Gloeocapsopsis sp. IPPAS B-1203: one gene and its partners. The protein of the gene in region 1 interacts with the protein of each later gene in a pairwise test. Links are inferred from orthologs where the notes say so. Each region holds a gene or a part of one and is shown in the gene's direction. Other genes may lie near its edges.

Evidence for each region.
Region 2: the proteins of secA (region 1) and secG interact in binary tests that used the Escherichia coli proteins (3 or more experiments, as listed by UniProt). The link is inferred for Gloeocapsopsis sp. IPPAS B-1203 from one-to-one orthologs.
Region 3: the proteins of secA (region 1) and CSQ79_RS20910 interact in binary tests that used the Escherichia coli proteins (3 or more experiments, as listed by UniProt). The link is inferred for Gloeocapsopsis sp. IPPAS B-1203 from one-to-one orthologs.

What each region holds. Positions count from the first base shown.
Region 1 is NZ_PEIG01000023.1:29,097-32,602, forward strand. The notes cover bases 59-3,403. They hold secA (preprotein translocase subunit SecA), read left to right. Parts: upstream 59-407; coding sequence 408-3,203; downstream 3,204-3,403. Other genes in these bases: CSQ79_RS25730 (hypothetical protein), read left to right, coding at 59-177; CSQ79_RS25740 (flippase), read left to right, coding at 3,387-3,403. In the rest of the region: more of CSQ79_RS25730, read left to right, coding at 1-58; more of CSQ79_RS25740, read left to right, coding at 3,404-3,506. UniProt on the Escherichia coli protein: Required for protein export, interacts with the SecYEG preprotein conducting channel.
Region 2 is NZ_PEIG01000006.1:43,860-46,808, forward strand. Bases 30-2,817 are described here. They hold secG (preprotein translocase subunit SecG), read left to right. Parts: upstream 30-1,200; coding sequence 1,201-1,434; downstream 1,435-2,817. Other genes in these bases: gpmI (2,3-bisphosphoglycerate-independent phosphoglycerate mutase), read left to right, coding at 30-1,166; CSQ79_RS12015 (peptidase), read left to right, coding at 1,457-2,248; CSQ79_RS12020 (glycosyltransferase family 4 protein), read right to left, coding at 2,308-2,817. In the rest of the region: more of gpmI, read left to right, coding at 1-29; more of CSQ79_RS12020, read right to left, coding at 2,818-2,949. UniProt on the Escherichia coli protein: Subunit of the protein translocation channel SecYEG. Overexpression of some hybrid proteins has been thought to jam the protein secretion apparatus resulting in cell death; while this may be true it also results in FtsH-mediated degradation of SecY.
Region 3 is NZ_PEIG01000014.1:5,155-8,162, reverse strand. Bases 150-2,996 are described here. They hold CSQ79_RS20910 (acyl-CoA thioesterase), read left to right. Parts: upstream 150-1,289; coding sequence 1,290-1,703; downstream 1,704-2,996. Other genes in these bases: CSQ79_RS28265 (hypothetical protein), read left to right, coding at 2,927-2,996; CSQ79_RS20905 (Kelch repeat-containing protein), read right to left, coding at 1,714-2,706; gcvP (aminomethyl-transferring glycine dehydrogenase), read left to right, coding at 150-1,158. In the rest of the region: more of gcvP, read left to right, coding at 1-149; more of CSQ79_RS28265, read left to right, coding at 2,997-3,008.

The sequences.
Region 1 (3,506 bases):
CTCAAATTTTTTGGTTTACCTGTGATTTCTCCTTACGTTGGTATTGGTTTATATTCTGACGATCAAGGTATAGCTTTGTCGGGTGGTTTACAGGTAGACACAGCTAGTAACTTAGTTGTCGGTGTTGGCTATAACTCAGTTCGGGGAGTCAACGGTCAAGTAGGAATTCGATTTTAGTTGCAGGGCGATCCGCACCTTAATTGCCACCCTTCCTGAGAGCAAGATGATACGATGGATATAGTCTAAACTTAGAGCATCTAGCCAAGACAGACTAATAAGATGTTTGAGTTTTTAGCTGTAATTCACTTGTAGACGTGTATTCAATCAAAAATCAAGTGCTTGCAGTTTGCTAACTCCATCTTTATGCTCAAAAATCAGAATAATTTCTAAAGTTTCCTTTACCTGCCATGCTGAAAAACTTGCTGGGCGACCCTAACGCTCGTAAGCTCAAAAAATTCCAGCCTTACGTTACAGAAGTCAACCTCCTTGAGGAAGACATTCAAGCACTTTCCGATCAGCAACTTAGTAGCAAAACAGCAGAGTTTAAGCAGCGGTTGGATAAAGGCGAAACCTTGGACGATCTGCTGCCAGAAGCTTTTGCAGTAGTGCGAGAAGCGGGAAGACGAGTGCTAGGAATGCGTCACTTTGATGTACAAATTCTCGGTGGAACAATCCTACATCAAGGTCAGATCGCCGAAATGAAAACTGGAGAAGGCAAAACGTTGGTATCAACGCTTCCTGCTTACCTCAATGCCATTTCAGGAAAAGGCGTACATATTGTTACAGTTAACGACTACTTGGCACGCCGTGACGCTGAGTGGATGGGTCAAATTCATCGTTTCTTGGGGCTGAGTGTCGGCTTGATTCAAGCAGGAATGGGACCATCAGAACGCAAGAAAAACTATGATTGCGATATTACCTATGTCACAAACAGCGAGGTAGGCTTTGACTACTTGCGCGATAATATGGCTTCTTCCATTCAGGAAGTTGTACAACGTCCTTTTAACTACTGTGTGATTGACGAAGTTGATTCAATTCTCGTAGACGAAGCACGGACGCCTCTGATTATTTCTGGACAAGTTGAACGTCCAACAGAAAAATATTTGCAAGCCGCCCAAGTCGCTGCTGCGCTACAAAAAGAGGAACACTACGAAGTTGATGAAAAAGCTCACAACGTCATTTTAACGGATGAAGGTTTCGCAGCAGCAGAAGAAATGCTGCAAGTTAAAGATTTATACGATCCTAACGACCCTTGGGCACACTACATCTTTAACGCACTTAAGGCAAAAGAACTGTTCGTCAAAGACGTTAAATATATTGTCCGTAATGATGAAGTCATAATTGTGGATGAGTTCACAGGACGAGTTCTTCCAGGAAGGCGCTGGAGTGATGGACTACACCAAGCAATCGAAGCAAAAGAAAGAGTTGAAATTCAACCAGAAACACAAACTTTAGCAACAATTACTTATCAAAACTTGTTTTTGCTGTATCCCAAATTAGCAGGGATGACCGGAACAGCAAAAACAGAGGAAGCAGAGTTTGAAAGAATTTATAAGTTAGAAGTGACGATTATTCCGACAAATCGTCCTACCAGACGTCAAGACGTATCTGACGTGGTATATAAAACAGAACGAGGTAAGTGGCAGGCGATCGCCGAAGAATGTACCGAAATGCACGAACAAGGTCGCCCTGTTTTAGTAGGAACCACAAGTGTCGAAAAATCGGAATATCTCAGTGCCTTATTAAGTCAACGTAACGTACCGCACAACTTACTCAATGCCCGACCGGAGAACGTCGAACGCGAGTCGGAAATTGTAGCCCAAGCTGGTCGTAAAGGCGCTGTCACAATTGCAACAAACATGGCGGGTCGCGGAACCGATATTATTCTCGGTGGTAATGCGGATTACATGGCACGACTTAAGCTGCGCGAATACTTTATGCCTCGGATTGTGCAACCCGAAGATGAAGATATTTTTGCAGTAGAAAGAGCATCAGGTTTACCCGCATCAAGTAGTGGTAGCGGTCAAGGTTTTGTTCCTGGCAAGAAAGTCAAAACATGGAAAGCCTCACCGCAGATTTTCCCAACTCAGCTATCGCGGGAATTGGAGCAACAACTGAAAACAGCAGTAGAATTTGCTGTAAGAGAGTATGGCGAGCGCAGTTTACCTGAACTCGCGGCTGAAGATAAAGTCGCAGTTGCAGCAGAAAAAGCGCCGACTGACGATCCTGTGATTCAAAAGCTGCGAGAAGTTTATAATGCTCTGTTACGCGAATACGAGCAATTTACATCCCGCGAACATGATGAGGTTGTGCAACTTGGTGGCTTGCATGTCATTGGAACGGAACGTCACGAGTCACGCCGTATTGATAACCAATTGCGGGGACGCGCCGGAAGACAAGGCGACCCTGGTTCGACGCGCTTTTTCTTGAGTTTGGAAGATAACTTACTGCGGATTTTTGGCGGCGATCGCGTTGCGGGCTTGATGAGTGCCTTTAAGGTTGAAGAAGATATGCCCATTGAGTCTAAGATGCTGACTCGCAGTTTAGAAGGCGCGCAAAAGAAAGTCGAAACGTACTACTACGACATCCGTAAGCAGGTGTTTGAGTACGACGAGGTGATGAATAACCAGCGTCGAGCAATTTATGCTGAACGTCGCCGCGTTCTTGAAGGTTTGGACTTGAAAGAGTTGGTGATTAAGTACGCCGAAAAAACGATGGATGAAATTGTGGATTATTATATTAATCCCGATTTGCCATCAGAAGAGTGGGATCTGACAAATTTGGTGAGCAAGGTCAAAGAATTTGTTTATCTTCTGGCTGATTTAGAACCGAATCAGATGGAAGATCTTTCGGTAAGTGAAATTAAAACTTTCCTTCACGAGCAAGTACGAATTGCGTATGATGTTAAGGAAGCACAGGTCGATCAAATTCAACCAGGATTAATGCGTCAAGCTGAGCGATTCTTTATTTTGCAGCAGATTGATACTTTGTGGCGCGAACATTTACAACAAATGGATGCGTTGCGCGAATCGGTAGGATTGCGCGGTTATGGACAAAAAGATCCATTAATTGAGTACAAGAGCGAAGGATATGAGTTGTTTTTGGATATGATGACTAATATTCGCCGAAATGTGGTATACTCCTTGTTCCAATTCCAGCCGCAAGTTCAACCAGCGATGCAAGCGCCATCAGGAATGGTTTGATTGTATCAATGTGTTAGGTGTTCTCAAACCTTTAAATATTGTGAGTCCTTAACAGGCATATTTTTTAGCAGCCCACTAACGTGGGTTTTCTTGTTACGGCATAGGCAGGCTAGAAGCCTACCCTACAAAAAAAACATCAAATCACTGTGGGATGGGCATCTTGTGTTCACTTTTATCTGAGAAATGCCTAAATTGCGTCTTAAATTGTGGATAAAACGTCAGCCTGACTTGCTGATAACGCTAGTACGCGGTGCGGGAGTAGCACTCAGTGTGCAAATTATTAGTATTGGCACAATCTATGCA
Region 2 (2,949 bases), on another replicon or contig:
AAGTATGTATTCATGCAATTACAGATGGTCGCGATACAATGCCCACAGAGGGTGTTGGTATCATTCAGTTGATTCAAGACTATACCGCAAGGATTGGTATCGGGGAAATTGTCACAATTAGCGGACGATATTACGCAATGGATCGCGATCGCCGTTGGGATCGAGTTAAACTTGCCTACGATGTGATGGCTCAAGATGGAGAAGGAGATGGTCGCTCTGCTCTTGAAATTTTACAAGCTTCCTACGATGCCGGAGTCACCGATGAGTTTGTCGTTCCTCATCGTGTAGCATCAGGAGCGGTAGCATCAGGTGATGGAGTTATCTTCTTCAATTTTCGTCCAGATCGAGCAAGACAACTTACCCAAGCCTTTGTTGCGCCAGAATTCGATGGCTTTGAGCGCAAAGAGAAGATTAAACCTTTATCCTTTGTCACATTTACGCAGTACGATCCTGAGCTATCAGTAGCGGTTGCTTTTACACCACAAAACTTGAACAATATCTTAGGGCAAGTAATCTCTGAACATGGGCTTAAACAATTTCGCACAGCAGAAACCGAAAAGTATGCCCACGTTACCTACTTCTTCAACGGTGGTTTAGAAGAACCATTTGCAGGCGAAGAGCGAGAACTTGTCATGAGTCCGATGGTAGCAACTTACGATCGCGCTCCGAGTATGTCAGCTGAAGCTGTGACTGATGTTGCTACTAATGCAATTAAACAAGGTATTTACTCCTTGGTGGTGATCAATTACGCTAATCCTGACATGGTGGGACACACAGGACAAATAGAAGCAACCGTCCAAGCACTAGAAACAGTTGATACTTGTTTAGGACGTTTGCTAGAAAGTATCAGTCAAGCAGGTGGCACTGCTATTGTCACAGCAGATCATGGCAATGCTGAATATATGCGAGATCCACAAGGCAATCCTTGGACGGCGCATACAACTAACCCCGTACCGCTGATCTTAATTGAAGGCGAACGAGCTAAAATACCAGGGTATGGTGGAGACGTCAGTTTGCGTAGCGGTGGTCGTTTGTGTGATATTGCTCCAACTATTTTGGACATACTCCAGCTACCGCAGCCATCCGAGATGACTGGACACTCGCTGCTAAAACCAGTTGGGGATCAGAATCAAAGAATACGTACTCCCGTGCAATCGGCTCTATAAAGCCCGTTAGTTTTTATTTTTGGAGTTGATCGGCATGACAGTTTACAACATTGTAGAAGTCCTCTGGGTAATATCTGCGATTGGTTTAACAGTTTTGGTACTGTTACATAGTCCCAAAGGAGATGGTATTGGTGCGATCGGCGGACAAGCACAATTATTTAGTAGCACTAAAAGCGCGGAAACTACCCTAAATCGCGTGACTTGGACACTTGCAGTACTTTTTCTGAGTTTCACTGTTGTTCTTAGTGCTAATTGGTTAACTCAGTAACCTAGTTGCATTGATTTTATTAATGCGAATCAAGTCTGTTTTACGGCAGATTTTTATGTGGGGATTAGCTGCGATCGCAGCACTGTTAGTTGTTTTACACGGCAATAGTGTTGGTAGTAATTCATTGGTTATCGCAGCGGAAACACCTCAATCGCAACACAGTGAATCAGTAATTTTACCACCTTCAAAGCCACATCCTCTTCCCGCTACCTTAGCTCAGTGGTACGATCAAACTAATAGTGATGATTACTTTCTAGAAGTTAAACCAACAAAAATTGGTTACTTGATCTGGTCGCAATTTCCAATTAAGGTTTATATCCAACAACCACAACTAGAAAGTAGCGATGCAGATATCTTACAAAGCTGGGCGAATGAAGTTTTACAGGCAATTCAAGAGTGGAGCGTCTATCTACCTTTGCAAGTGATAGCACAACCCGAAGGCGCTGACATCAAAATTATGCGCTCATCTCCTCCATTAAGAATAGCCCCTAATCAAATGCCACGAGCACGTTCTGCAGAAACAAGCTACGAGTTTTACATTAACAGCAACAACTTGCTATCACATCGTTGCTCTATTTTACTTAGTCCTAGTCAAGCAGGTCAGTATCTTCAAGCGGCAGCACGGCATGAGTTTGGTCATGCCTTAGGAATTTGGGGACATAGTTCATTACAAAGTGATGCTTTATACTTTGCTCAAGTACGCAATCCTCCCCTAATCTCTGCTAGAGATGCGAACACGCTCAAGCGTATCTATGAACAACCAACACAATTAGGATGGTCATTACAGAGACATAGAGCTGATATCAACTCGTAATACTCTCTTCTCCTCTGTCCTACTTCTTCACCCTACGGGCAAAGCACCACCTTGCCCCTCTATGCTCCGCGACTCAAATGAAAATGTTGTTGCTCCAAAACTTGAGCATACAGCTTTTCTAACTGAGTAATGTTCTGGCTAAGCGTATAGCGTTCTACAACTCGCTGACGTGCTTTGTCACCTAATAAAGTGGTTAACTCAGGATGGTCTTGAAAAAGTGGCAGCAAGGTTCGTAGCTGCGATTCTACCCGACGTGGAGTGAGAATAACACCAGCACCAGCTTCTAAAACTTCTCCATCTGCACCAACATCAGTCGCTAAGCAAGCAACACCGCAAGCCATAGCCTCTAGTAGAGAAATCGAAAGTCCTTCGACCAAGGATGGCAAAATAAATACGTCACAACCTCGGAGAATTTCAATTCGCTGTTCTTCTTCTGCAATAAAACCAAGCCAATGAATCCCATGTTCAGGACCATAGAATGGTTCTAGCGAAGGTGTTAAAGGACCATCACCCACAATGAGCAATTTACTCTGTGGATGCATTTCTGAATACTTCCAGGCGCGTAGCAGTGGCTCTACATTCTTCTCTGGAGCAAGGCGACCTTGGTAAATAAATAAACGCTTGGCGTTGAACCTTGCTTTGATTTTCGATGAGCCAGGAGAGTATTTATGAATTTCTACTCCATTGGGGATGACAGCAAT
Region 3 (3,008 bases), on another replicon or contig:
GAATATGCGGGGTTACTTGTGATCCGTCAATATCACGAAAGTCGCGGTGAAGCCCATCGAAATGTTTGTCTGATTCCAGAATCAGCCCACGGGACAAATCCCGCAAGTGCAGTGATGGCGGGGATGAAAGTCGTGGCGATCGCTTGTGACAAACAAGGCAATATTGACATTAATGATCTGCAAGCAAAAGCTGAAAAACACAGTCACGAACTTGCGGCTTTGATGGTGACGTATCCTTCAACACATGGTGTTTTTGAAGCACAAATTAAGGATATTTGCGCGATTATCCACGCCCACGGCGGGCAAGTTTACATGGATGGGGCAAATATGAACGCCCAAGTCGGAATTTGTCGTCCTGGCGATTATGGTGCGGATGTGTGTCACTTGAACTTACACAAAACTTTCTGTATTCCCCATGGTGGCGGTGGTCCAGGAATGGGACCAATCGGAGTTGCAGCGCATCTTATTGCGTTTTTACCAGGACATCCGGTGGTGGAGATTGGTGATGAACAAAGTATCGGGGCGATCGCTGCCGCGCCTTGGGGTAGTGCCAGTATTTTACCGATTTCCTGGATGTATATTACGCTGATGGGTGCGGCAGGACTAACGCAAGCAACTAAAGTCGCGATTCTCAATGCGAATTACATTGCCCACCGCTTAGAACCTTACTACCCAGTGTTATATAAGGGCAAATCAGGCTTAGTTGCGCACGAGTGTATTTTAGATTTGCGATCGCTCAAGAAATCTGCCGGAATTGAGGTAGACGACATTGCCAAGCGTTTAATGGATTACGGCTTCCACGCGCCTACAGTTTCTTGGCCTGTTGCTGGCACAATGATGGTAGAACCAACAGAAAGTGAATCAAAAGCAGAATTGGATCGCTTTTGTGAGGCAATGATTCAAATTCGCCAAGAAATTGCGGCAATTGAGGCAGGTAAGGTAGATATGCAGGATAATGTTTTGAAAAATGCCCCGCATACTGCTGAGACTTTGATTGCTGCTGATTGGCAACACTCTTACTCCCGCGAACAAGCTGCTTATCCAACACCACAAACTCGCGAACACAAATTCTGGACTACTGTTGGACGCATTGATAATGCTTATGGCGATCGCAATTTCGTCTGCTCGTGTTTACCAATGGAAGCGTATAGTGAGTAATTAGTGGATAGTGGTTAGTGAGTAGTGTTGAATGTTGAGGTTAACACTTCATGACTCTCTTAAACTCAACACTTCTGACTCATAACTTTCCGTCTCCTCTGTCCCTCGCCCCTCGCCCCTTGCCCCTCATTATGCAACCATTTACAACACAGCTAAGGGTACGTCATTATGAAATGGATGCTCTGGGTCATGTCAATAACTCAGTCTATCAACATTACCTCGAACAAGCCGCGATTGAACATTTAGAACATCTTGGTTTTTCTTTAGATGTTTATCGTCAACTCGGTGGTGTTTTTGTGATGCGCCGGATTGAGATTGATTACCTTCGTCCGGCGATCGCTGGTGACACTCTAGAAGTCCGTACTTGGTTGCAAGAAATGCGCGGTACGCGTGCGATTCGGCGCTATGAAATTCGCAAGCATGGCAACGACCACTTATTAGTGACAGCTGAAGCTTTATGGGTATGGGTAGACTCAATGACAATGCGCCCTAGACCAATTCCTGACGTGTTATTAGATGCTTTTGTGCAAATGCAACATTCTTGAAGGAATTTTCCTAATTTACCAGCTGAAATCTACCTCGGTACACTGTTTTGTTGAAAGCTGGAGCGCCTGAAGAATAGTAGATATTACCGTTGATAAAACCACTAACTCCTGAGTGGCGTTTAGTAGGTAATGGCGTTAACTCACGCCATGAATTTGTTTTAGGATTATACACTGTTACCTGATTAACTGCCATCTCGTGTTTAACTTCGCCACCCACTAAATATATTTCTCCATTAACGACAAAAGTTGCAGCCCCAATATGACTACGACCTTGTGGTAGATTAGCCACTTTCGCCCACTGCTGAGTTGCAGGATTCCAAGCATGGACGGTATTTTGTGTCGTTAAGTAGTCATCATAACTATGCTGCCCGCCGATCGCATAAATCTTGCCGTTGACAATTGCATCTCCTAAGTGCGAGCGCGGATTGGGTAAAGGCGCTGCTGGTTGCCAATTAGCAGCGAGATTGTTAAGCTTTAGTACCCAATGATTGCCACGGTCAATTCTATTAAGATCTGCTCCACCGAAGAAGTGCAATTCCCCTTTCAAATTACTAAATCCACCGCTCCCTCTAGCTTGTGGTAATGGTGGCATTTCAGACCAGGTATTTGTTGCAATGTTGTAGCGTAAAACTTTTCTTGTCGCAAATAACTGTCCACCTTCAGGCTTACCAACATACCCACCTGCTAGGTAAATATTTCCTGGGTCGGCTGCAACTCCTGCGTGCGTGATTCTTACTGGTATATCTGCAAGTCGCTGCCACGTATTTGTTGCTGGATCGTATACATCCGCGCGATTTGTTGGTCTCCAATTAGAAGTATATCCGCCCAATTGATATAATTTACCACCGACTACTGCACTCATTGCCTCTCCAGTTCCCACCGGAGAAGGTGCAACCGTAGTCCATTTAATTTCAGTTGCAGCTAAAGATTTAACTGTAGTGAATACTACAAAAATAATTATGATAAATGCTAATATTGTAGACTGTTTTTTAAAGTAACGCATTATAGTCTGTCACTGAGTTTTTACAGAAATTATAGATATTTTTACTGCTATATTAGATTGCTCTTAAGTTAAGAATAGGTAAATAAGGTCTTGAAAAGTTATGGTAAATAGTTAAAGCATAAATAAGTGTTTGGACAAAACGCATTATCTTTAACTAATAGCTATGCAAGCTTTTATCTTTATACCTAATAAGCGCTATTAACGCTAAAGTTTCTCTTTATTGAGGCAACAAGACAATGTTGTCCTATATATTCAGTTACCTAAATTTTTAGGCGAACATCATCAAGCTTCAGGTATATCGC